4 regions of the Bradyrhizobium sp. 170 genome follow, and region 2 is predicted to be linked to each of the others. Evidence: predicted binding sites of a transcription regulator. Region 2 holds the regulator's gene; each other region holds the start of a gene.

Region 1 (5,797 bases), 4.4 Mb from region 2:
TGCCCTTGGGCGCCTTCGAAAAGCTCATCAGCGCCTTTTCGAACGGGAGTTTCGACATCCGCAACAAGGTCTCGGCCTTGGTCACGAACGGGCTTGCGTCGGGAAGGCCGAAATTGGGCCCGGAGCCATAGAGCGTGATCATGGAACCTCGATGGATTTTGCGGAGCGCGATTGCCACGCTCGTTCGCACACGAGCGGATAGTATCAGATCGTCCGCGGCGAAATCAGGGTGCCGTCGCGATCGGCCCCGTCAACGAACTTGCAGATGTCGCCTTCGAGTTGAAGCTTGCCGCTCGCAAGCAACCGCAGCGCCTCCGGGTAGATGCGATGCTCGATGCCGAGGATGCGCTGCGACAGCGTCTCGGCCGTGTCGTCATCGGCCACCGTGACCGCACCCTGCATGATGATCGGGCCGGCGTCGGTTTCGGGGATCACGAAGTGCACGGTCGCACCCGAGATCTTGACCCCGGCCTGCAACGCCTGGCCATGTGGATCGAGGCCGGGAAAGGACGGCAGCAGCGCAGGGTGGATGTTGAGCATCTTGCCGTACCAGCGCTGCACGAATTCGGCGGTAAACAGCCGCATGAATCCGCCAAGACAAATCAGTTCGACCTTCTTTTCCTCCAGTGCCCGCTGCAGGACGGCTTCGAAGCCGGCGCGATCCTTGCCGAACGGTTTGCTCTCGATGACGGTCGTCGTGATGCCGCTCGCGGCCGCCTTCTCCAGCCCGAGGGCATCGGCCCGGTTGGAGATGACGGCGACGATCTCGGCCGGAAAATCCGCTGCCTTCGCCGCATCGATCAGCGCGGCCATGTTCGATCCGCGCCCCGAGATCAGTATGGCGACACGGCGTTTCATTGCGAAAGATCAAGGTGACCGTTGTAGACCACGCGATGTTCACCCGCAGCCGGGATCACTTCGCCGAGCAAGGCGACGGTCTCGCCGCTTGCGGTCAAAATTTCCGTCACCTGCTCGACCGCATCCGGCTTGACGATCGCGATCATGCCGATGCCGCAGTTGAAGGTGCGCAACAATTCGAGTTCCGCGATGCCGCCCTGCGCCGCCAGCCACTTGAACACCGGCAGCACCGGCAGCCGCGCCAGATCGATGCCGACGCCGAGATGCTTTGGCAGCACGCGCGGAATGTTGTCGGTGAAGCCGCCGCCGGTGATATGCGCGAGCCCCTTGATGGCGCCGGTCTCGCGGATCGCACGCAGGCAGGATTTTACATAGAGCCGCGTCGGCGCCAGCAGCGCGCCGCCGAGCGTCATGACCGGCGAGAACGGCGCCGGCGCGTCGAAAGCCACGCGGGATTGCTCGACGATCTTGCGGACCAGCGAAAAACCGTTGGAGTGCACCCCCGACGAGGCCAATCCGATCACCGCGTCGCCCACGGCGATATCCCCGCTCGGCAGCAGCGTGCCGCGCTCGGCGGCCCCCACCGCAAAGCCCGCGAGGTCGTAGTCGCCGTCCTTGTAGAGCCCCGGCATCTCGGCGGTTTCGCCGCCGATCAGGGCGCAGCCGGATTCCCGGCACCCCTCGGCGACGCCGGCCACGATGGCTGCGGCCGCCTCGGGGTCGAGCTTGCCGCAGGCAAAATAGTCGAGGAAGAACAGCGGTTCCGCGCCCTGCACCACGAGGTCGTTGACCGACATCGCTACCAGGTCGATGCCGATGCCGCCGTGCAGACCGGTCTCGATCGCGATCTTGACCTTGGTGCCGACGCCGTCGGTCGCCGCCACCAGCACCGGGTCCTTGAAACCCGCCGCCTTGAGGTCGAACAGACCGCCGAATCCGCCGATTTCAGCGTCCGCGCCCGCCCGGGCGGTGGCGCGGACCATCGGCTTGATGAGATCGACCAGGCGGTTGCCCGCATCGATATCGACGCCCGAATCGGCGTAAGTGAGCCCGTTTTTGCGGTCAATCATGCCCAAATTCCAGTATGATGACGGCTGGTTACGAGGAATTCCGCAATCCTGCAATGGCTCGCAACCGCTTGGCGCATATACTATGTAGATAAGGACCGGCAGAACCCGCCAGGGGCCGGATTTTAGGCCGGGAGCCGGGAAGCGACCGAGTTGAGTATTCCGAATATCATTACGCTGGGCCGCATCATTCTGGTGCCGGTCATCGTCTGGGCGATCGTTTCCAGCCAGATGGAGATTGCGTTCGCGATCTTCGTGATTGCTGGCGTCAGCGACGCTGTCGATGGCTTTCTGGCCAAACGCTTCAACATGCAGAGCGAACTGGGCGCCCTGCTCGATCCGCTCGCCGACAAGGCGCTGCTGGTCTCGATCTATGTCGCGCTCGGCATCTGGGGCGCGGTTCCGCGCTGGATCGTCATCCTCGTGGTGTCGCGCGACATCATGATCGTCACGGCCGTGATCGTGTCATGGCTGTTCGACAAGCCGATTCCGATGAAACCGCTGATGGTGTCGAAGCTCAACACGGTGGCGCAGGTGGCGTTCGCCGCGCTGGTGCTGGCTTCGCTCGGTTTCAATTTCAAGCCGGCGCCCTATGACGTGATCCTGATGGGTTTTGTTACGGTCTTTACTTTGGTTTCCGTCTCGCTCTATCTCGTCGAGTGGGTGCGGCACATGAGCACGATCGAAGCGCGCTAACCGTCCTTTTTGTTTTGACGCGTTTTCTTCACGCCAACCGGTTCCCACTTCGCTTGAAAGCGCTATGAAGGCTGTAATATCCCGGCCTGGAGATTTGCGTGGCAGTCCGCGTTCAACCCCGTCAGCTTGCCTTTGCGCTGCCGCATGCGGAGAGCCTGACCCGCGACAATTTCCTCGAAGGGCCAGCCAATGAAGCCGCGCTTTCGCTGATCGAAAGCTGGCCGGACTGGCCGAACCGCATCATGCTGCTGGTAGGACCGGAGGGCTCCGGCAAGAGCCATCTCGCCGCGATCTGGGCCGAACAGGCCGGCGCGCGCGCGACATCGGCGCACGCGCTTGACCCCGCTGCCGTCCCCGGCGCGCTCGCCACCGGCGCGCTGGTGGTTGAAGACCTGAGACCCGCCGACTTCGATGAACGCGCGATGTTTCACCTCCTGAACCTGGCGCGCGAGGACGAGGCCTTCGTCCTGATCACGGGCCGCGTTCCGCCGGCGGCGTTCGAGGTCGAACTGCGCGATCTCAGGTCACGGCTGCGCGCCGCCCCTGTCGTGTCGCTATCGCCGCCCGACGACCTGTTGTTTCGCGGCCTGATCGTCAAGTTCTGCGCTGACCGGCAGTTGAGCATCGACGAGACCGTCGTGAGCTACCTCGCCACCCGGATCGAGCGCTCCTATTCCGCCGCCCGCCAGGCGGTCGACCTCCTGGATACCGAGGCGCTGCGGCTCGGCCGGCCGGTGACCCGGGCGTTGGCCGCGGAACTGCTGCGCAACGCCTGATCGGACAGCTGCGTGCTGCTTCCTGCCGCCTTGACGCCGACTGTGGGCGGAACATCAATGTCATTGAAACGTCATCGGCGTATCACATGGTGTAGGTGGCATCCCCCTTGAACCAGCCCATGCCTTCCCGAGATGGATTAAAGCCTTATGGAATCGGCACAAGTCATTGAAATAAAAGAAAAAGAACCAGTTGCCGAGGCTCCCCCCACGATTGTCACGAGCCCGGAACGATTCATCAATCGGGAGCTGTCCTGGCTGCATTTCAACCGCCGGGTGCTCGAGGAGTCGGTCAATCCTGGTCATCCCGTGCTGGAACGGGTCCGATTCCTATCGATTTCCGCCAATAACCTTGATGAGTTCTTCATGGTCCGCGTCGCCGGCATCAAGGCGCAGGTCCGTGAAGGCATCGCCGAACGCAGCCCCGATGGCCTGACGCCGGCCGAGCAGCTCACCCTCATCAACAAGACGGTTTCGGAACTCGCCTCCGACCAGCAGGCGATCTGGCGCGATCTGCGCGCCACCCTGTCGGACGCCGGCATCATTCTGGTCGACGGCCACGACTTCACCAAGGCGGAGCGCGGCTGGCTCGAGGACCACTTCCTGCGCAACATCTTCCCGCTGCTGACGCCGCTGGCGATCGATCCCGCGCACCCGTTCCCGTTCATCCCGAGCCTCGGCTTCACCATCGCGCTGCAGTTGGCGCGGGTGTCCGACGGCAAGCCGATGAACGCGCTGATCCGCATGCCCGGCAAGATCGACCGGTTCATCCGCATGCCTCACAAGGACGGCGCGGTGCACCTGATCCCCCTCGAGCAGGCTACCGGCCTGTTCATCGGGCGACTATTTCCCGGCTACACCGTCAAGGGCCAGGGCGCCTTCCGCATCATCCGAGACTCCGAACTCGAAATCGAGGAAGAAGCCGAAGATCTGGTTCGCCTGTTCGAGACCGCGCTGAAGCGGCGGCGACGGGGTTCGGTGATCCGGCTCGAGATGGAAGCCAAGATGCCGGAAGCGCTGTGCGCCTTCGTGCGGCAGGCGCTTTCGGCGGCCGACGATGAGGTGTTTCTGGTCGACGGTGTGCTGGCCATGAATGAGCTCTCGCAGCTCACCCGGCTCGACCGCCCCGACCTCGAATTCACGCCCTATGTGCCGCGCCACCCCGAACGGGTGCGCGACCACGGCGGCGACATCTTCGCCGCGATCCGGCAAAAGGACCTCATCGTCCACCATCCTTACGAATCCTTCGACGTCGTCGTGCAGTTCCTGCAGCAGGCCGCCCGCGATCCCGATGTCGTCGCCATCAAGCAGACGCTCTACCGCACCTCGAACAATTCGCCGATCGTGCGCACGCTTGCCGAAGCAGCCGAGGCCGGCAAATCGGTGACCGCGCTGATCGAGTTGAAGGCGCGGTTCGACGAGGAAGCCAATATCCGCTGGGCGCGCGACCTCGAACGCGCCGGCGTGCAGGTGGTGTACGGCTTTCTCGAACTGAAGACCCACGCCAAGCTGTCGATGGTGGTGCGGCGCGAGGGCGGCAATCTCACGACCTATGTGCATACCGGGACCGGCAATTATCATCCGGTCACTGCGCGCATCTATACCGATCTCTCATACTTTACCTCGGACCCGATCATCGGCCGCGACGCGGCGCGGGTGTTCAACTACATCACCGGCTATGCCGAGCCGAGCGACATCGAGCGGATGGCGGTGTCGCCGCTGACGCTGCGCAAGCGCATCATCGAACACATCAAGGGCGAGACCAATCACAGCAGGCACGGCAAGCCGGGCGTGATCTGGATGAAGATGAACTCGCTGGTCGATCCTGACGTCATCGACGCGCTGTACGAGGCCTCGCAGGCCGGCGTGTCGATCGAACTGGTGGTGCGCGGCATCTGCTGCCTCCGCCCGGGCATTCCCGGCCTTTCCGAGAACATCCGGGTCAAATCCATCATCGGCCGCTTCCTCGAGCACGGCCGCGTCTACTGCTTTGGTATGGGTCATGGCCTGCCCGGCCCGAAGGCGGCTGTGTATATCTCGTCCGCCGACATGATGCCGCGGAACCTCGACCGCCGCGTCGAAATCCTCTGTCCATTGCAAAATCCCACGGTACATCAGCAGGTTCTCGAACAGATCATGGTCGCGAACCTGAAGGATACCGAGCAGAGCTGGCAGTTGTTGCCGGACGGGTCCTCAACGCGTATGAAGGCCGCGAAAGGCGAAGAGCCATTCAATCTGCACAACTATTTCATGACCAATCCGAGTCTGTCAGGCCGTGGAAAGTCTCTCAAGGAATCTTCGCCGCGCCGCCTCACGCGCCGTAACGAGCGTCAGCAATCGTCATAAGGGAGCGCCGCTGTGAAGCGGCCGCGCAAGCGCGCTTCCAGCGTCGCCGTCATCGAC
Region 2 (5,797 bases):
GCTGACGCAGCGCCTTGAAGAATGACTGCGGTGCGGAGCGCACGCCGCCCTCGCCCTGCACCGGCTCGATCAGGATGCCCGCGGTGTGCGGCCCGATCGCTTTCTTCACTGCGTCGAGATCGCCGTGCGGTACCTGGTCGAAGCCCTCCATCGGCGGCCCAAAGCCTTCGAGATATTTGGCGGAGCCGGTCGCGGCGAGCGTGCCCAAAGTGCGGCCATGGAACGCGCCCTCGAAGGTGACGAGCCGATAGCGTTCGGGATGCCCCTTGGAGAATTGATAGCGGCGCACGACCTTGATCACGCCTTCCATCGCCTCGGCGCCGGAATTGCAGAAGAACACGAGGTCGGCAAAGCTCTGCTCGCAGAGCCGCGCGGCGAGCTTCTCGCCGTCCGGGCTCTTGAACAGGTTCGACATGTGCCACAGCTTGGTCGACTGTTCCTGCAGCGCCGCAATCAGATGCGGATGGCAGTGACCCAGCGCGTTCACCGCAACCCCCGAGGTGAAGTCGAGATAGCGATCGCCATTGGTGGCGGTCAGCCAACAGCCCTCGCCGCGCTCGAAGCCGAGATCGACCCTGGCAAAGACGGGAAGCAGATGCGACGTGGCGCTATTGGTCATGGCGATCACAAAAGGTTTGCACTGAAGGTTTGAGACCCGCTTTCAAGACCTGCCGCGGAGCACACGCGTGCATTGGCGCGAACGCGGCAACGGCCGGTCTTGCGAAAACGAAACGTGCCGCCTCTTAAGGGCGGCACGTGAGAGGTATTCTATGTGGGCGGGGGGCGCTGTCAACACGCCACGAAGCCGCCTTTCCTGCACTGCAAGATAAGAAAATCCGTAAGATTGCGGTGTGGTGGAAAACACGCAGTGCAATGCCTAGATATCGGAACATGTGGACGCGCGGGCCCGGACTCTTGCGCCCGAGTCACGCCATATTGTAGCGTTTGGGCTGTCGGGTACGACATCTCGTGCGGCAGTTCTGATCCCTAGAGTCCATTTGTGCAGGCGTAGACGTTCGGGCGCGGTTTTCGCGCCCGGCGAGGGCTAAGGGATTCTGACCGCAGGGATTTTTTGAGACGAATGACGTCGCCAGCGCTGCCCTGATTGGCCGGCGCGATGCGAAGGGAAGAATGCGATGACGGTATTGACCTGGTCCGACGATCGCGTCGAGCAGCTGAAGAAGCTCTGGGAAGCCGGATTATCGGCCAGCCAGATCGCCGCGGAACTCGGAAATGTGACGCGAAACGCCGTGATCGGCAAAGTGCACCGGCTGGGCCTGTCCGGCCGCGCCAAGAGCCCCTCCTCGGCCGCCCCGCGGCAGCGCAAGGCGCGCCCGGCCCAGCAGATGATGCGGGTGTCGCGCCCGGTCTCGCGCGGCAACACCGCGCTCGCGCACGCCTTCGAGGTCGAGATGGAGCCGGATCCGATCGCCTTCGACAACGTGGTGCCGATGAGCCAGCGGCTGTCGCTGCTCGAACTGAACGAGGCCACCTGCCACTGGCCGGTCGGCGATCCCTCGAGCCCGGAATTCTTCTTCTGCGGCGGCAAGGCGCTTTCGGGCCTGCCCTATTGCGCGCATCACTCGCGCGTGGCGTATCAACCGGCCGCCGACCGGCGGAGGCAGGCGCCGAAGCCGACGCGGTAAGGGCGATCGTAAGTTACGCGGGAAATATCCGCCGTCGTCCCTGCGAACGCAGGGACCCATAACCGCAGGCGTTCGTGGTTATGTCACGCTGGAGCACCAGCGTATTACAACAATCGAGATTTGTGGTTATGGGTCCCCGCGCCCCGTGCGCAATTGCGCACTAGGCGGGGACGACGATGGAGTATGGGTGACGCGGTGGAGCGCTACGGCTCCACCTTCGCAAACCGGTCATCCAGCGCGTATCCCGCGCCGCGCACGGTGCGGATCGGGTCCTGCTCGCGGCCGGGATTGAGCAGTTTGCGCAGGCGGCCGATATGCACGTCGACGGTGCGCTCGTCGATATAGATGTCGCGGCCCCAGACGCTGTCGAGCAATTGCTCGCGGCTGAAGACGCGGCCGGGATGCTCCAGGAAAAATTCCAGCAAGCGATACTCGGTCGGGCCAAGATCGATCTGGCGGCCCGAGCGCGCGACGCGGCGCTTCTCGCGATCGAGTTCGATGTCGCCATAGGTGAGCACGGTGGCGAGCCGCTCGGGGCTTGCGCGCCGTAACAACCCCTTCACCCGCGCCAGCAGTTCCGGCACCGAGAACGGTTTTACGATGTAATCGTCGGCGCCGGTCGCAAGGCCTCGCACCCGCTCGCTCTCCTCGCCGCGTGCGGTGAGCATGATGATCGGCAACTGCTTGGTCTCCGGCCGGGCGCGCAGGCGGCGGCAGAGCTCGATGCCGGACAGTCCCGGCAACATCCAGTCGAGCACGACGAGATCGGGCACACGCTCCTTCAGCCGCGTATCCGCATCGTCGCCGCGGGCAACGGTTTCGACGTCATAGCCTTCGGCGTCGAGGTTGTAGCGCAGCAGCGTGGTCAGCGCTTCCTCGTCCTCGACCACCATAATGCGCGCGCTCATTCTGCTTTCGCCTCTTCTGTTTGACGCGTTTTCTTCACGCGAACCGGTCTCCACTTCGCTTGAAAACGCTTTATCAAGTGTTGGGTACGGCGGTAGCAAACGTCGTCATGTCGCCTTTCGGGCGCTTGTCGAGCATCTGCTGTCCCTCGATCATGTAGAACACGGTCTCGGCGATATTGGTGGCGTGGTCGCCGATCCGCTCGATGTTCTTGGCGCAGAACATCAAATGGATGCAGAACGAGATGTTGCGCGGATCTTCCATCATGTAGGTCAGGAGCTCGCGGAACAGCGAGGTGCAGATGGCGTCGACTTCCTCGTCGCCCTTCCACACCGCCATCGCCGCCGGCAGATCGTGCGCCGCATAGGCGTCCAGCACCGACTTGACCTGCGACTGCACGAGATCGGTCATGTGTTCGAGGCCGCGCATCAGCTTCAGCGGCTGGAAATCGTTCTCCAGCGCCGCGACGCGCTTGCCCATGTTCTTGGCGAGGTCGCCGATCCGCTCCAGATCGGTAGCGACCCGCATGGCGCCGACGATCTCGCGCAGATCGATCGCCATCGGCTGGCGCCGCGCGATGGTCAGCACCGCGCGTTCCTCGATCAAATGTTGCAGGCGGTCGATTTCGACGTCTGAATCGACGACGCGCTTGCCGAGGGCGACGTCGCGGCGGACAAGCGCATCGACGGATTCGGTGATCATGCGCTCAGCCAGGCCGCCCATCTCGGCGACGAGACGGGTCAGTTCCTGGAGATCGGTGTCAAATGCCTTGGCGGTGTGTTCGGATGCCATGTTTTATCTCCTCAACCGAACCGGCCGGTGATGTAGTCCTGGGTACGTCGATCGCTCGGCGAGGTGAAAATCTTGTTGGTGTCGTCGAACTCGATCAACTCGCCGAGATACATGAAGGCGGTCTTGTCCGAAACGCGGGCCGCCTGCTGCATGTTATGGGTGACGATGGCGATGGTGTAATCTTCCGCCAGTTCCTGGATCAGTTCCTCGATCTTGGCGGTCGAGATCGGGTCAAGGGCCGAACAGGGTTCGTCGAACAGGATCACCTCGGGCCGCACCGCCACGGTGCGGGCGATGCAGAGCCGCTGCTGCTGGCCGCCGGACAGCGACAGGCCGCTTGCATTGAGCTTGTCCTTGACCTCGTTCCACAGCGCACCGCCACGCAGCGCCTTTTCGACCCGGCCGTCCATCTCCGACTTGGAGATCTTCTCATAGAGGCGGATGCCGAAGGCGATGTTTTCGTAGATCGTCATCGGGAACGGCGTCGGCTTCTGGAACACCATGCCGACGCGGGCGCGCAGCAGGTTCAGATCGAGCTTGGAATCAAGGACGTTGGTCTGGTCGAGCATCAACTGGCCGGTCGCGCGTTGGCCGGGATAGAGGTCGTACATCCGGTTGAAGATCCGCAGCAGCGTGGACTTGCCGCAGCCGGACGGGCCGATGAAGGCGGTGACGCGGTTTGTGCCGAGCGTCAGGTTGATGTTCTTCAGCGCGTGATGCTCGCCATAGTAAAAATTCAGGCCGCGCGCGGTCACCTTGGGCGCGGCCTCGGGCAGCGCCACCTGCGGAACGGGCCCGCTCGCGGTACTCACGGATACGGAGAGATCGGTCATTTGGATGTCCTCTCGGCGCCAAGAATGCGCGCGCCAATATTCAGGGCAAGTACGGTGAGCGTGATCAAGAGCGCCCCGCTCCAGGCGAGCTGCTTCCAGTAGACATAGGGGCTCTGGACGAAGTTGTTGATGGTGACCGGCAGGTTCGCCATCGTCTTGGTCATATCGAGGCTGAAGAACTGGTTCGACAGCGCGGTGAACAGCAGCGGCGCGGTCTCGCCGGCGACGCGGGCGGTCGCCAGCAGGACGCCGGTGATCAGGCCCGACCGGGCCGCGCGATAGGCGATCCGCCGGATCACCAGCGAGCGCGGCAGGCCGAGCGCGGACGCCGCCTCGCGCAGCGGATTGGGCACCAGCCCGAGCATGTCCTCGGTGGTGCGGACCACCACCGGGATCACGATCACAGCGAGAGCCAGACAGCCGGCGAAGGCCGAGAAGCCGCCCATCGGCACCACGATGGCGCCGTAGATGAACAGGCCGATAATGATCGATGGCGCGCTGAGAAGAATATCGTTGATGAAGCGGATCACCGAGGTGAGCCTGTCGTGCTTGCCGTATTCGGCGAGATATGTGCCGGCGAACAGGCCGAGCGGCGCGCCGATGCCGACCCCGATCACGGTCATCATGATCGAGCCGATGATGGCGTTCCGCAGGCCGCCGTCGGTCGAACCCGGCGGCGGCGTATCCTGGGTGAAGACGGCGAGGTTGATGCCGGACAGGCCGTTGTAGAACAGCGTGAACAGGATCAAGGCGAGCCAGGTCACGCCGAACAGCGCGGCGCCCAGGCACAGGAACTTGATAATGATATTGTTGCGGCGGCGGGATGCGTAAATCGAATTCATGATCTCAGTTCCCCGCCTTCTTTTCCAGCCGCATCAGCATCAGCCTTGCGGCAGCAAGAACGAAGAACGTCAGAACGAACAGCAAGAGGCCAAGCAGGATCAGGCCGGATTGATGCAAGCCGTCGCTCTCGGCGAATTCGGAAGCGATGGCTGCTGAGATCGTGGTTCCCGGCGCGAAGATCGAGGACTGGATCTTGAACGAATTGCCGATGATGAAGGTGACCGCCATGGTCTCGCCGAGCGCGCGGCCGAGCGCCAGCATGATGCCGCCGATCACGCCGACCCTTGTGTAGGGAATGACGACGTTGCGGACGACTTCCCAGGTGGTGCAGCCGACGCCATAGGCGGCCTCTTTCAATACCGGCGGCACCGTCTTGAAGACATCGACCGAGATCGAGGTGATGAAGGGCAGCACCATGATCGCCAGGATCAGCGCGGCGTTGAACAGGCTGAGATAGGACGGGGGACCTGCGAAGATCGTGCCCAGCACGGGGACGCCGTCGAACACGCTGATCATGAAGGGCTGGAACGTGTTGGCCAGGAACGGGCCCAGCACGAAGAAGCCCCACATGCCGTAGATGATCGAGGGAATGCCGGCGAGCAGTTCGACTGCAAGGCCGATCGGACGACGCAGCCAGATCGGACAGATCTCGGTGAGGAAAATCGCGATGCCGAGGCCGACGGGAATGGCGATCATCATCGCGATCACGGAGGTGATCAGCGTACCATAGATCGGGCCGAGCGCGCCCAGCACCGGCGGATCGGCCGACGGCGCCCA
Region 3 (5,797 bases), 2.0 Mb from region 2:
GGTCGGGCGCCGGTTCGACGCGGCGCAAACCGCCTTGGTGGTGCTGGAGTGCACGGTATGGAAGCGACCGCCGTCCATTCGTTCGATCAGGATCACATGCCCACCGGCATCCACGATGGCGCAGGAGATCGCGGTTCCGGCCTGGCCGGCCAATTCCATCGCCGTCGACATGATCCTCTTCGCGCCCTGATGCGTCAGGCGCTTGCTCTCGGCGACAAACATGGCGGCGCTCCGGTCGGAAAGGACAGGCGAAGTGTGCGCTACCGCAGCGCCTCCTTCAAGAAATAATACGCAACTTCCAGATGCGATTTTGCAACCCGCTCGCCGGCGAGGCAAACCTATCCGAACTATGCGGCGCGAACATGGAAGGTACGAGGATTCCGTGCCGACGGTCTCCCGGTCGAACGCGTCAGATATGCTGCGCCATGATCCGGCCGGGCCGCGCGTCCGGACGGGGCTCGATATCGACCGACCAGAGGTCGCGGTTGTCGACGTCCTTCAACGTCACGGTCATCACTTCGGTTTTGCCGTCGATATCGACGCGGCCGAAAAACTGCAGGCCGAAACAGGGGGCGAGATTCTCGCCCTGCTCCGCGCTGCAGCCCTTCTGGAACATCGCTTTCGGCCCGAATGTATTGTCGAGCGGGGCCGGCGCCCAGGTGCCCGCATGTAAGGGGCCGGAGACGAACTCCCAGAACGGTTCGAAATCCTGATAGGCCGCGCGATTCGCATCGTAATGATGCGCGGCCGTGTAATGCATGTCGGCGGTCAGCCACACCGTGTTGCGGATGCCGGCGCGCTTCATGAACGACAGCAGATCGGCAATCTCATGCTCGCGCCGCTCCGGCGGCCCGTCGCCGAGTGCGATGGCATCCTCGCTGACCAGGCCGATCGGCATGTCGGCGGCAATCACCTTCCATGTCGCATCGGAGGCCACCAGTTCGCGCTTCAGCCACGCCACTTGAGCCGCGCCAAGGATGCGGGTCTCGCTGTGGTCGTCGCGCTTGTTAAAGCTGGAATCGCGGTAGCTGCGCATGTCGATCATGAACACGTCGAGCAGCGGACCATAGGCGATCTTGCGATAGATGCGGCCGTCATGCGCCGGCGTCGCGCGCATCGGCATGAATTCATGGAACGCGCGGCGCGCCCGCGCCACCAGAAGCGAAGAGCCGTCCTCGGCATAGCCGGTCTCGTCGGCCGTGCCGACCGGCGACCAGTCATTGGTCACCTCATGATCGTCCCATTGCGCGAACATCGGCACCTCGGCGTTGAAGGCGCGCAGATTGTCGTCGAGCAGATTATATTTGTAGTTGGCGCGGTACTGTTCGAGGCTGTGCGCCACCACGGACTTCTGTTCGGTGACGATGTTGCGCCAGATCTCGCCATTGGGCAGTTTCAGTTCGCGTTCCACCGGGCAATCGGCATAGATGTGGTCGCCGGAATGGATGAAGAAGTCCGGACGGTTGTCGAACATGGTGCGGTAGGTCCGCATGCCGCCGCGCGAGGGATCGATGCCCCAGCCCTGGCCAGCGGTATCGCCCGACCACACGAACGAAATATTGCTTCGCGCGGTGGGCGCGGTTCGGAAATGCCCGACCTGCGTCTCGCCTTCGATGCCGCTCTCGCTGATATCGTCGAAGCGCACGCGATAGAAAATGTCCTGCCCCGCCGGAAGGCCATCGAGCAGGACTTTTGAGACGAAGTCGCTGTCCGGCAATGCGTCGGCGGTAACGGAGCGAATGACGGTCTTGAAGCTCTCGACAACAGAACATTCCACCTGCATCCGCGCCGGCCGATCGGCGCGCGCCCAGATCACCGCGGAGTTGGCCGAGACGTCGCCCGATTGAATGCCGCTCGGGATGAGCGGCCGATCCGCGGCGCGGCTGAGGTAAGGTCTGGCGAGGCTGCCGAGACCGGCAACGGCAATTGTTGCAGCGGAGCGGACCAGTAATTGACGCCGGCTCAAGCCTTGTTTGTTCGAGCCTTGCCCGGCGCGTATCGCAATCGGCATCGAAGCACCCTCGTCGAATCACGACGAAGGTGTGCCCGAGCAATTTGAATGTGGGCCGAAGGTTTTACGACAGGTGGATGACGTGATGGGGAATCGTAGGGTGGGCAAAGCGCAGCGTGCCCACCATCTCTCCGAGTTCGTTGGCGTCAATGGTGGGCACGCTTCGCTTTGCCCACCCTGCGAACTACGAACAAATACTACCGCTGCCAGCCGCAGATGCCGCCGGACTGGCACGGCCAGGTCTGGATCCGGGTGTCGAGCGCCTGCGCGTCGAGCGGATTGGTATGACGCCGCGCCAGTTTTGCGCGGGCCGCGCCGCGCGGTTTTCCGGCGCGCTCATGCGCTACATGAGTCCTGGGCTGAGTCTTGGGCGCGGCCACCTTCGGAACGACCACGCGCTCCGTTTTCACCGGCTTGCGGTCGGCTCTCGCCTCGATCCGGACCGGGGCGAACTGCGTCTCAGGGCCTAAACGCTTCGGCGAGAGCAGGGCTTGGGAAGGATCGAGGCCGAGGAACTCGCCTGCACGGTACTCGTCAGCCACCGCGGCGCTGCCCAACATCAGGAGCCCCGTGCAAAGTGCTGCCGCAAAAGCGCTTTTCAGGACCATCGCAGGCCTCCTGAAATCAACCAAAGAGTGTATGAACGGCCATCATGTAGGGAGCCGGCCGGACAATTCCAGCCGTTCGCGCCCGCAGGGTTACCGGTAAATGATCCCTGCCGTGAAAAAGTTCACGTGCCAGGTGAACAACCCTTACTCAGCGGCCTGCGCCACCGGCTGGCCGATCGCAGCCTCCACGCGCGCGCATTCTCCGCGGAACTTCACGACATTGGCTTCCTTGATGTGGCCGTAGCCGCGAACGAGTTCCGCTGACTTGGCCAGCGCCACCAGACGCGGCCAGTCCTGCGGCTTCGCCTTGTCGAGGTGGCGGAAGATGACAGCGGAATACTCGCCGGGCAATGCGCGCTCCATCCGGCGTTCGGCCGTGTAACCGAACGGATCGAACGCAGTTCCGCGCAGGAACTTGAACCGCGTCAGGAGTTCGAACCCGCGAAAAATCCAGGAGCCGAACTCGCGCTTGCGCAAATGCCCGGTCACCTTGTCGCGCGACGCCAGCAGCGGTGGCGCAAGGCTGACCTTGACGCTGGGGTCGCCGTCGAACTGCTCCTTCAGCACCCTGGCAAACTCACCGTCCGAGTAAAGCCGGGCGACTTCGTACTCGTCCTTGTAGGCCATCAGCTTGAACAGGCCCTTTGCAAAGGCCTCGGTGAGGTCATGCGAGCCGGGTGCGCCCTTGGCTTCCGCGGCGCGAACCCGCGCGACTTCCGAAAGATAGCGCTTCGAATAGGCCTCATTCTGATAGTCCGTCAGGAACTTGGCGCGGAACGCGATGCTCTCATCGAGCGTGCGCTTGACCGGCGCCGCGCCCGAACTCTTGAAGCGCGCCGCGCTGACGACGCGCTGCAGATCGTGCGCGGCGAGCCGGCCCCAGGAGAACGCCAGCTTGTTCATGTCGATCGCCGCACCGTTGAGGTCGATCGCCTTCATGATCGCCTCCAGCGAAAGAGGAATCGCGCCGCGCTGGAACGCAAAACCGAGCATGAAGGCGTTGGTGGCGATGCTGTCGCCCATCAGCGCGGTGGCAAGCCCGGTGGCATCGAGGATGTCGAGGTCCGAGGCGCTGACGGCTTCATTGAGCGACTCCCGCATCGTCCCCGCCTCGAAATCGATGTCGGGATTGATGACGAAGCTTGCCGTCGGCAACAGGTCGGCATTGACGATCGCGCGCGTCACGCCGCGCTCGGCCCGGCTCAACGCCGGGATGCTGGTGGCCACCACGATGTCGCAGCCGAGGATGAGGTTGGCCCCGCCCGGCGCGATGCGGACAGTTGCGAGATCGTCCGCCTCGGGCGCGATGCGGACATGGCTCATGACCGCGCCGTTCTTCTGCGATAACCCTGTGAAGTCGAGCGTCGAGCACGCCAGGCCCTCGACATGGGCGGCCATGCCGAGCAGCGCGCCGATGGTGATGACGCCGGTGCCGCCGATGCCGGTGACGAGGATGTTGTAGGCGCCATCGAGCGCCGGTGTGGCCGGCAGCGGCAGATCGGCGAACAGTGCCGACGGATCGGCCGCGGTACGATCGGCCTTCCTCAGCTTGCCACCATGCACGGTGACAAAGCTCGGGCAAAAGCCCTCGATGCAGGAAAAGTCCTTGTTGCAGTTCGATTGGTCGATCCGCCGCTTGCGGCCGAATTCGGTTTCCAGCGGCTGCACCGAGACGCAGTTGGAAGCCGACGAGCAATCGCCGCAGCCCTCGCAGACGTGCTCGTTGATGAAAACGCGCTTCGGCGGATCCGGATAGAGCCCGCGCTTCCGACGCCGGCGCTTTTCCGCCGCACAGGTCTGGTCGTAGATCAGAACCGTAAGGCCCTTGACCTCGCGCAGCTCCTTCTGCACCGCGTCGAGTTCGCGGCGGTGATGAACAGTCGCGCCTACCGGGAAGTAATTGCTGGGATATTTTTCGGGATCGTCGGAGACGATGACGAGGCGTTTGGCGCCTTCCGCCGAAACCTGGTGCGCGATCTGCGACACCGTCAGCCCACCCTCGGCCGGCTGGCCGCCGGTCATCGCCACCGCATCGTTGTAGAGGATCTTGTAGGTGATGTTGACGCCGGCGGCCGCCGCTGCACGGACCGCCAGCAGGCCGGAATGGGTGTAGGTGCCATCGCCGAGATTCTGGAACACGTGCGCTTCACTGGTGAACGGCGCCTGCCCGATCCAGCTGACGCCTTCCGCGCCCATATGCGAGATGGTCTGCGTGCGGCGGTTCGGCACCGACAGCGCCATGCCGTGGCAACCGATGCCGGCCATGGCGCGGCTGCCCTCGGGGATCTTGGTCGAGGTGTTGTGGGGACAGCCCGAGCAGAAATACGGCGTGCGCTGCAGCTTTGCCGCGCCGACGCCTTCCGCCGGCCGGTCGAACGCTTCGAGTTTTGCGAGACGCTGCTCCAGCCCCGGGCTGCGATGGCCGAGTTTTCGCAACCGCGCCACGACCGCCGCCGCCACCATGGTCGGCGTCAACTCGCCTTCGCTCGGCAAAAGCGGCGCGCCGCTCTCATCGCGCTTGCCGACCACCGACGGTCGCTTCGACGCATCTACATTATAAAGAATGCGCAGGAGCTGGTCCTCGATGAAGCCGCGCTTCTCCTCGACCACGAGAACATCTTGCAAACCTTCCGCGAACGCGCGTGCGCCGGATTCCTCCAGCGGCCAGGTCAGCGCGACCTTGTAGATGCGCAAGCCCAGCGCCTGCGCCTCGGCGTCGGTAATGCCGAGGTCGGCCAGCGCCTGCCGCAGATCGAGATAGGCCTTGCCGGTCGCCATGATGCCGAGCCGCGCCGGCTTGGAATCCAGCACGATGCGGTCGAAGCGATTGACGCGCGTGAACGCCGCCACCGCCTGCATTTTCGGGCCATGCAGCCGCCGCTCCTGCTCCATCGGCGCGTCCGGCCAGCGGATGGAAAGCCCGCCCGGCGGCATTTCGAAATCATCGGGCAAAATGATCTTGATGCGATCGGGATCGCTGACGATCGAAGCCGAGCTTTCAACGGTCTCCGAAATCGCCTTGAAGCCGACCCAGCAACTTGAGTAGCGCGACAGCGCAAAGCCCAAAATGCCGAGATCGAGATAATCCTGCAGCGTCGCCGGGTTGACCACCGGCATCAATGCTGCGGCAAACACCTGCTCGCTCTGATGGGCGAGCGTCGAGGACTGGCAGCCATGG
Region 4 (5,797 bases), 3.1 Mb from region 2:
CATGGCCTCGCCGCGCAACGCCTTGGTTTTCACCTTGCCGTAGGCGGCGACCGTCGTCGCCATGTCGAGCACGATCGGGTTTTCGTCGCCGGCGGGAATCGCCGCCGCGATCGGATTGGTCGACAGCAGCATGTCGAGGCCGCCCCAGGGCGGAAGGTGATTGGCGTTGCCGACCGCGAAGTAGAGCCCGATCATGTCGTGGGCGAGCGGCATCGTGGCGTAGAGCGAAGCCGGGCCGGCATGGTTGCTGAACTGCGAGTTGACCCAGCCTAATCCGGTCCTGCGTGCCTTTTCGATCGCCATCTCGGCCGCGCGTTTCATTACGAGGTGGCCCATGCCGTTGTCGCCGTTGAGGACGGCGGTGCTGGCGTGCTCGTGCACGACATGGATGTTCGGCCGGACGTTGAAGCCGCCGGCCTTGATCCGCCTGACATATTGCGGCAATCGGCTGACGCCGTGCCCGTCCGAACCCTGCAGGTCGGCCGCCGCCATCAGGGCCGCGACCGTTGCAGCATCGGCGGCCGGCAAGCCGACCGAGGTGAGCGCCTGCTCAATGAAGGCCTTCAGCCGGCCAAACGTAACTGATGTCTCGGACAGGACAGGCACTCCCAGAAGCCCGCGGGCGTGGCCGCGCGCCGGGCGAAGTCGACGGCGACTGCGGGCAGGCGGGGGCGCGCTTGCTAGCCCGTGCCGAACGCCTTGAAGGTGATGATGGTGTGGGTGTCCTGGATGCCCGGAATGACCTGCACCTTCTCGTTGACGAAATGGCCGATGTCGGTGTCGTTATCGACGTAGAATTTGACCAGCAGATCGTAATCGCCGGCGGTGGAATAGATCTCCGAGGCGATCTCGGCCTCCGCGAGCGCATTGGCGACGGCGTAGGACTGGCCAAGCTTGCATTTGAACTGGACGAAGAAGGGAACCATCGCTGTCGTCTCCAAAAATGTTGGCCCCAATAGGCCAAAAACCGCGGGGGATGGCAAGCCAGCTTGCCGCCTGTGCCCTGCCGCGTTAGGACAAGCCACTTAGGACAAGCCATGGCCCTGAACCCAGCATTCTCACGAGGCTTTTGATGACGACGCCGATCGCGCTCACCATCGCCGGCTCCGATTCCTCAGGGGGAGCGGGCATCCAGGCCGACCTCAAGACGTTTGCCGCGTTCGGCGTCTACGGCGCCTCCGTGATCACGGCACTGACCGCGCAGAATACCGAGGGCGTCAGCGGTATCCATCAGGTGCCGGCCGAGTTCGTGACCGCGCAGATCGACGCGGTGTTTTCCGACCTGGCGGTAGGCGCGGTCAAGATCGGCATGGTGGCGCAGCCCCCGGTTATGGATGCTATCGTCGCCGGGCTGGCGCGCTGGTCGCCGAAGCATGTCGTGCTCGATCCCGTGATGGTCGCGACCTCGGGCGACCGGCTGCTCGCGACGGAAGCCGTCGACGCGCTGCGGACAAAACTCATTCCGCGGGCTTCGGTCATCACGCCCAATCTGCCGGAAGCCGCAGCGCTGCTCGACGAAGGCGTGGCGGCGGATGAAGCCGCCGTCGAGAAACAAGGCAGGCGATTGCTGGCCCTGGGATGCAAGGCGGTGCTGATCAAGGGCGGCCACGGGGAGGGCGCCGAGAGCATCGACTATCTGATCGACTCCTCTGGTGTCATCGCACTCGCCGCGCCGCGCATCGTCACAAAAAATACCCACGGCACCGGCTGCTCGCTCTCCTCGGCGATTGCCGCGGGACTGGCGAAGGGCAAGGATATGGAGACCGCCGTACGCAACGCCAAGGCCTTCGTCAGCGCGGCGATTGCCGCCGCAGATCGCTTCAGCGTCGGGCATGGTCACGGCCCGATCCATCATTTTCACAAATTTTATTGACCTATCTCTCGTCGTCCCTGCGAACGCAGGGACCCATAACCACTGCGTTGGTTGTTGCGCGAGGTGTCGACTCGATTGCCCTCTCGATGAGCCGCGGCGTATGGGTCCCTGCGCCCGTGCGCAATTGCGCACTAGGCAGGGACGACAGCGAAATGTTGCCGCCGCCATGTCGCTTGCCTGTCGCATCGCGCTGCTATCCGCGAGTCCAGGGGCGCGGCATTGATTCTCGCGGGAATATCGCGGCGTGAACTAGTCATCGCCCTGTCACAGAAATCTGTCAGGTGAACAGGTATGGGTAGTGACTCCTTGAGTGAAGAAAGCCCGGAACGGCGTTTTCGCACCTTGTTTATCTCCGACGTTCATCTCGGAGCCCGCGGCTCGCAGGCCGATCGATTGCTGGACTTCCTCAAAAGCCACGACGCCGACACCATCTATCTCGTCGGCGACATCGTCGATGGCTGGGCGCTGAAGTCGAGCTGGTACTGGCCCCAATCGCACAACGACTTCGTGCAGAAGATGCTGCGCAAGGCGCGCAAGGGCGCCAAGGTCGTCTACGTGCCCGGCAATCACGACGAGTTCCTGCGCAATTATTACGGCACGCATTTCGGCGGCATCGACGTGGTGGAAAACACCATTCATGAGGGGGCCGACGGCAAGCGCTATCTCGTCATCCACGGCGACATCTTCGATCTCGTGGTGCAGAACGCGCGCTGGCTCGCCCATCTCGGCGACAAGGCCTATGATTTCGCCATTCAGATGAACCGCCTCGTCAATTTCTTCCGGCGCATGTTCGGCGTTCCCTATTGGTCGCTGTCGCAATGGGCGAAGCTGAAGGTCAAGAACGCCGTGAACTATATCGGCGCGTTCGAAAAGACCCTGGCTGGCGAAGCGCGGCGTCACGGCGCCGACGGCGTGATCTGCGGCCACATCCACTACGCCACCATCCGCGACGAGCACGGCATCCGCTACATGAATTGCGGCGACTGGGTGGAAAGCTGCACCGCGCTCGCCGAGCATGAGGACGGCCGGTTTGAGATCATCACCTGGGCCGATCCGCAGCGAAGGGCAGCGCCCGTTCCCCGCGTCGCGGCGCGCGCCGCATGACACATATCCTGGTCGCAACCGATGCGTGGCATCCCCAGGTCAACGGGGTGGTTCGCACGCTGACCATGATGGCAGAGGCGGCCAAGGGATTTGGCGTCGAGGTGAGTTTCCTGACGCCGCAATCGTTCCGCACTTTTGCGATGCCGAGCTATCCCGATCTGCGGCTGGCGCTGCCGTATCCGGCAAAAATCGCGCGACTGATCGAAGCGGCAAAGCCGGACAGCATTCATATCGCGACCGAAGGCCCGATCGGGCTATTGGTGCGGCGCTATTGCCGCAAGCGCGGCCTGCCGTTCACCACGAGCTTTCACACCCGCTTTCCGGAATATGTATCGGCGCGTTCGCCGATTCCGGAATCCTGGGTATGGCGGGCGCTGCGCGCCTTCCACCGGCCGAGCCAGGCGGTGATGGCGGCAACGCCGGCGCTGGCGGCCGAATTGCGCATTCGCGGCTTTCGCAACGTGGTGCTGTGGTCGCGTGGCGTCGATACCTCGCTGTTTCATCCGCGCAGCGCTGACCTCTGCCTGCCGATGCCGGTGTTCCTCTGCGTCGGGCGCGTCGCGGTCGAAAAGAATCTCGAGGCCTTCCTCGACCTCGATTTGCCCGGCACCAAGCTCATCGTCGGCGACGGGCCGGCGCGCGCGGCGCTGGAGCGGAGATATCCTGATGCCGTCTTCCTGGGCGCCAGGCACGGCGAGGAACTGGCCGAAATCTACGCGGCCTCCGACATTTTCGTATTTCCCAGCAAGACCGACACGTTTGGCCTGGTGCTGCTGGAGGCGCTGGCCAGCGGCCTGCCGGTTGCCGCCTTTCCGGTCACCGGTCCGCGCGACGTGATCGGCTCGGCGCTGGTCGGCGTCCTGGACGAGGACCTGCGCGCGGCCTGCCTGGAGGCGCTGCAGGTTTCGCGGGAAGATTGCGTCGAATTCGCCGCTGGCTACAGCTGGCAGGCCTCTGCGCGGGTTTTTGTCGAGCATGCCCTGAATGTTCGCCCAGTCCTGTCCGAAGGCGAGGAGGCCGAATTTGTGGCTGATAATCCGCATCTCGTGGCCTGAGTTCACGCTAAATCGTCTTGCTCGCCAGTCTGCGACCGCGATACAAATGGCGGATGCCAGAATCCATCCAAAATCCACCCATTGGCGCGGCCGATATCGAGGCCGCCGCCAAGGTGGTCGCGCCCTTTGCGGTGCGGACGCCGCTGTTGTCGTTCCCCGTTCTCAATGAACGCGTCGGTACCAAGGTCTTCCTGAAGCCCGAAATGCTGCAGCGGACCGGATCGTTCAAGTTCCGCGGCGCCTTCAACAAGCTGGCCTCGATCCCGCAGGACAAGCGCAGCGGCGGGGTGGTCGCGTTCTCTTCCGGTAACCACGCCCAGGGCGTGGCGGCGGCGGCGCAGATCCTGCACATGCAGGCGACCATCGTGATGCCTGCTGATTCGCCCGTCACCAAGCGCGAGCGCACCAAGGGCTATGGCGCCGAGGTGGTGCTATACGACCGCGACAGGGAAGACCGCGAAGCCATCGCCAACGGCATTGCCAGCAAGCGTGGCGCGACGCTGGTGCGCCCCTATGACGATCCCTTTGTGATCGCCGGACAAGGCACCGCGGGCCGCGAGATCGCCGAGGACATGGCGGCGCTCGGGCTCGTCCCCGATATCGTGGTGGCGCCGGCATCGGGCGGCGGGCTGATCGCCGGCGTTGCGACGGCGGTGAAGGCAAAGTTTCCGCAAGCGCAGGTGATCGTCGCCGAGCCCAAGGACTATGATGATCACGGCCTGTCGCTGCGCGCAGGCCACCGCGAGGCCCACCACGCCGCCGGCCGCACCATCTGCGATGCGCTGATGGCAGCGATGCCGGGCGAACTCACCTTCTCGATCAACAGCAAGCTGCTGGCGAATGGCGTGATCGCGTCCGACGAGGAAGTCGGCGCGGCAGTCGCCTATGCCTATCGGGAATTGAAGCTGGTGGTCGAGCCCGGCGGCGCCGTCGGTCTTGCCGCACTGCTGGCCGGCCGCATCGACGCCAGGGGCAAGAACGTCGTCATCGTGCTCTCCGGCGGCAATGTCGACGCGGACCTGTTCGCCAAGCTGGTCGCCTGATCATCCCGTCTCAAACGGAACCGGGCAGAGCGTGTGCTCTGCCCGGTTTCGCAATTGTACGAAGCTCTCCCGTCAGCGCCGCCCGAAGCCGCCGCCGCCGAATGAACGGCCGCCGCCGAACGACCCGCGGGATGGGCCTGCGAAGCTCTGGCTGAAACGTCCGCTGCCCATGCCACTGCTGAAATGACGCGGCGCGGTCTTGACCATAGGCCTGGTCGTGACCATGGGTCTGGTGGTGACCCGGTTGTTGATCTTGCCGGGGAAGGTCGTGCCCTTGCCGGCGTTGACGGGATTGGCGTTGATCTTGCCGGGCAGTGTCGTCACCTTGCCGGGGTTGCCCGCATTGACGGGCGTGGGGTTGATCTTGCCGGGCAGGGTGGTGACCTTGCCTGGAATGCCGTTGTTGTTGCCGCCATTGGCCGGGTTGATCGTCGTCATGCCCTTGGCGGGCAGCGTAACGATCTTCGACGGCGAGGGCATATGAGCCTGAGCGCCAAGATTGCCCTTGGAGATGCCCAGCGTCGGCGTGTGGCCGAAGTTCGCCGGCTTGAACGACGGCGACTGCTTCGCCAGATGCGTGAACTGCATCAGATGCACCGCCTTCGGCGCACCCTGCAGCTTCAGCGCAGACTGGGCGTAGGGGCTGTTGGAATAATTGTCGTGGAACGTCTTGTAGGCGAAGGGCGAGTTCGCGAGCACCGCCTTGTGCCACGCCTTTGCCA

What was found. Region 2 encodes PhoB, which activates phosphate uptake and scavenging genes when phosphate is short. Its sites were predicted from a motif close to TGTCATNNANCTGTCAT; they were not measured.
Region 1: IVB05_RS23245 (RNA degradosome polyphosphate kinase) is a predicted target of PhoB. The motif match lies at 3,456-3,472, and genes of this name have one in related genera.
Region 3: IVB05_RS12110 (alkaline phosphatase D family protein) is a predicted target of PhoB. The motif match lies at 2,078-2,094, and genes of this name have one in related genera.
Region 4: IVB05_RS31160 (UDP-2,3-diacylglucosamine diphosphatase) is a predicted target of PhoB. The motif match lies at 2,125-2,141, and genes of this name have one in related genera.

Annotation. Positions count from the first base shown of each region.
Region 1 covers NZ_CP064703.1:4,970,773-4,976,569, forward strand. Annotated here, with positions in the region: gene IVB05_RS23220 (glutathione S-transferase family protein) at 1-142, opposite strand, end outside; gene purN (phosphoribosylglycinamide formyltransferase) at 205-858, opposite strand; gene purM (phosphoribosylformylglycinamidine cyclo-ligase) at 855-1,928, opposite strand; gene IVB05_RS23235 (CDP-alcohol phosphatidyltransferase family protein) at 2,079-2,621, shown strand; gene IVB05_RS23240 (DnaA/Hda family protein) at 2,720-3,397, shown strand; gene IVB05_RS23245 (RNA degradosome polyphosphate kinase) at 3,545-5,740, shown strand; gene ppx (exopolyphosphatase) at 5,753-5,797, shown strand, end outside.
Region 2 covers NZ_CP064703.1:588,735-594,531, reverse strand. Annotated here, with positions in the region: gene IVB05_RS02765 (aspartate aminotransferase family protein) at 1-619, opposite strand, end outside; gene IVB05_RS02760 (GcrA family cell cycle regulator) at 1,137-1,646, shown strand; gene phoB (phosphate regulon transcriptional regulator PhoB) at 1,850-2,554, opposite strand; gene phoU (phosphate signaling complex protein PhoU) at 2,628-3,344, opposite strand; gene pstB (phosphate ABC transporter ATP-binding protein PstB) at 3,356-4,177, opposite strand; gene pstA (phosphate ABC transporter permease PstA) at 4,174-5,019, opposite strand; gene pstC (phosphate ABC transporter permease subunit PstC) at 5,024-5,797, opposite strand, start outside.
Region 3 covers NZ_CP064703.1:2,589,951-2,595,747, reverse strand. Annotated here, with positions in the region: gene IVB05_RS12115 (heme-binding protein) at 1-222, opposite strand, end outside; gene IVB05_RS12110 (alkaline phosphatase D family protein) at 410-2,011, opposite strand; gene IVB05_RS12105 (hypothetical protein) at 2,209-2,619, opposite strand; gene IVB05_RS12100 (indolepyruvate ferredoxin oxidoreductase family protein) at 2,764-5,797, opposite strand, start outside.
Region 4 covers NZ_CP064703.1:6,653,005-6,658,801, reverse strand. Annotated here, with positions in the region: gene IVB05_RS31175 (Ldh family oxidoreductase) at 1-606, opposite strand, end outside; gene IVB05_RS31170 (Lrp/AsnC ligand binding domain-containing protein) at 681-926, opposite strand; gene thiD (bifunctional hydroxymethylpyrimidine kinase/phosphomethylpyrimidine kinase) at 1,073-1,873, shown strand; gene IVB05_RS31160 (UDP-2,3-diacylglucosamine diphosphatase) at 2,165-2,977, shown strand; gene IVB05_RS31155 (glycosyltransferase family 1 protein) at 2,974-4,032, shown strand; gene IVB05_RS31150 (threonine/serine dehydratase) at 4,086-5,075, shown strand; gene IVB05_RS31145 (caspase family protein) at 5,148-5,797, opposite strand, start outside.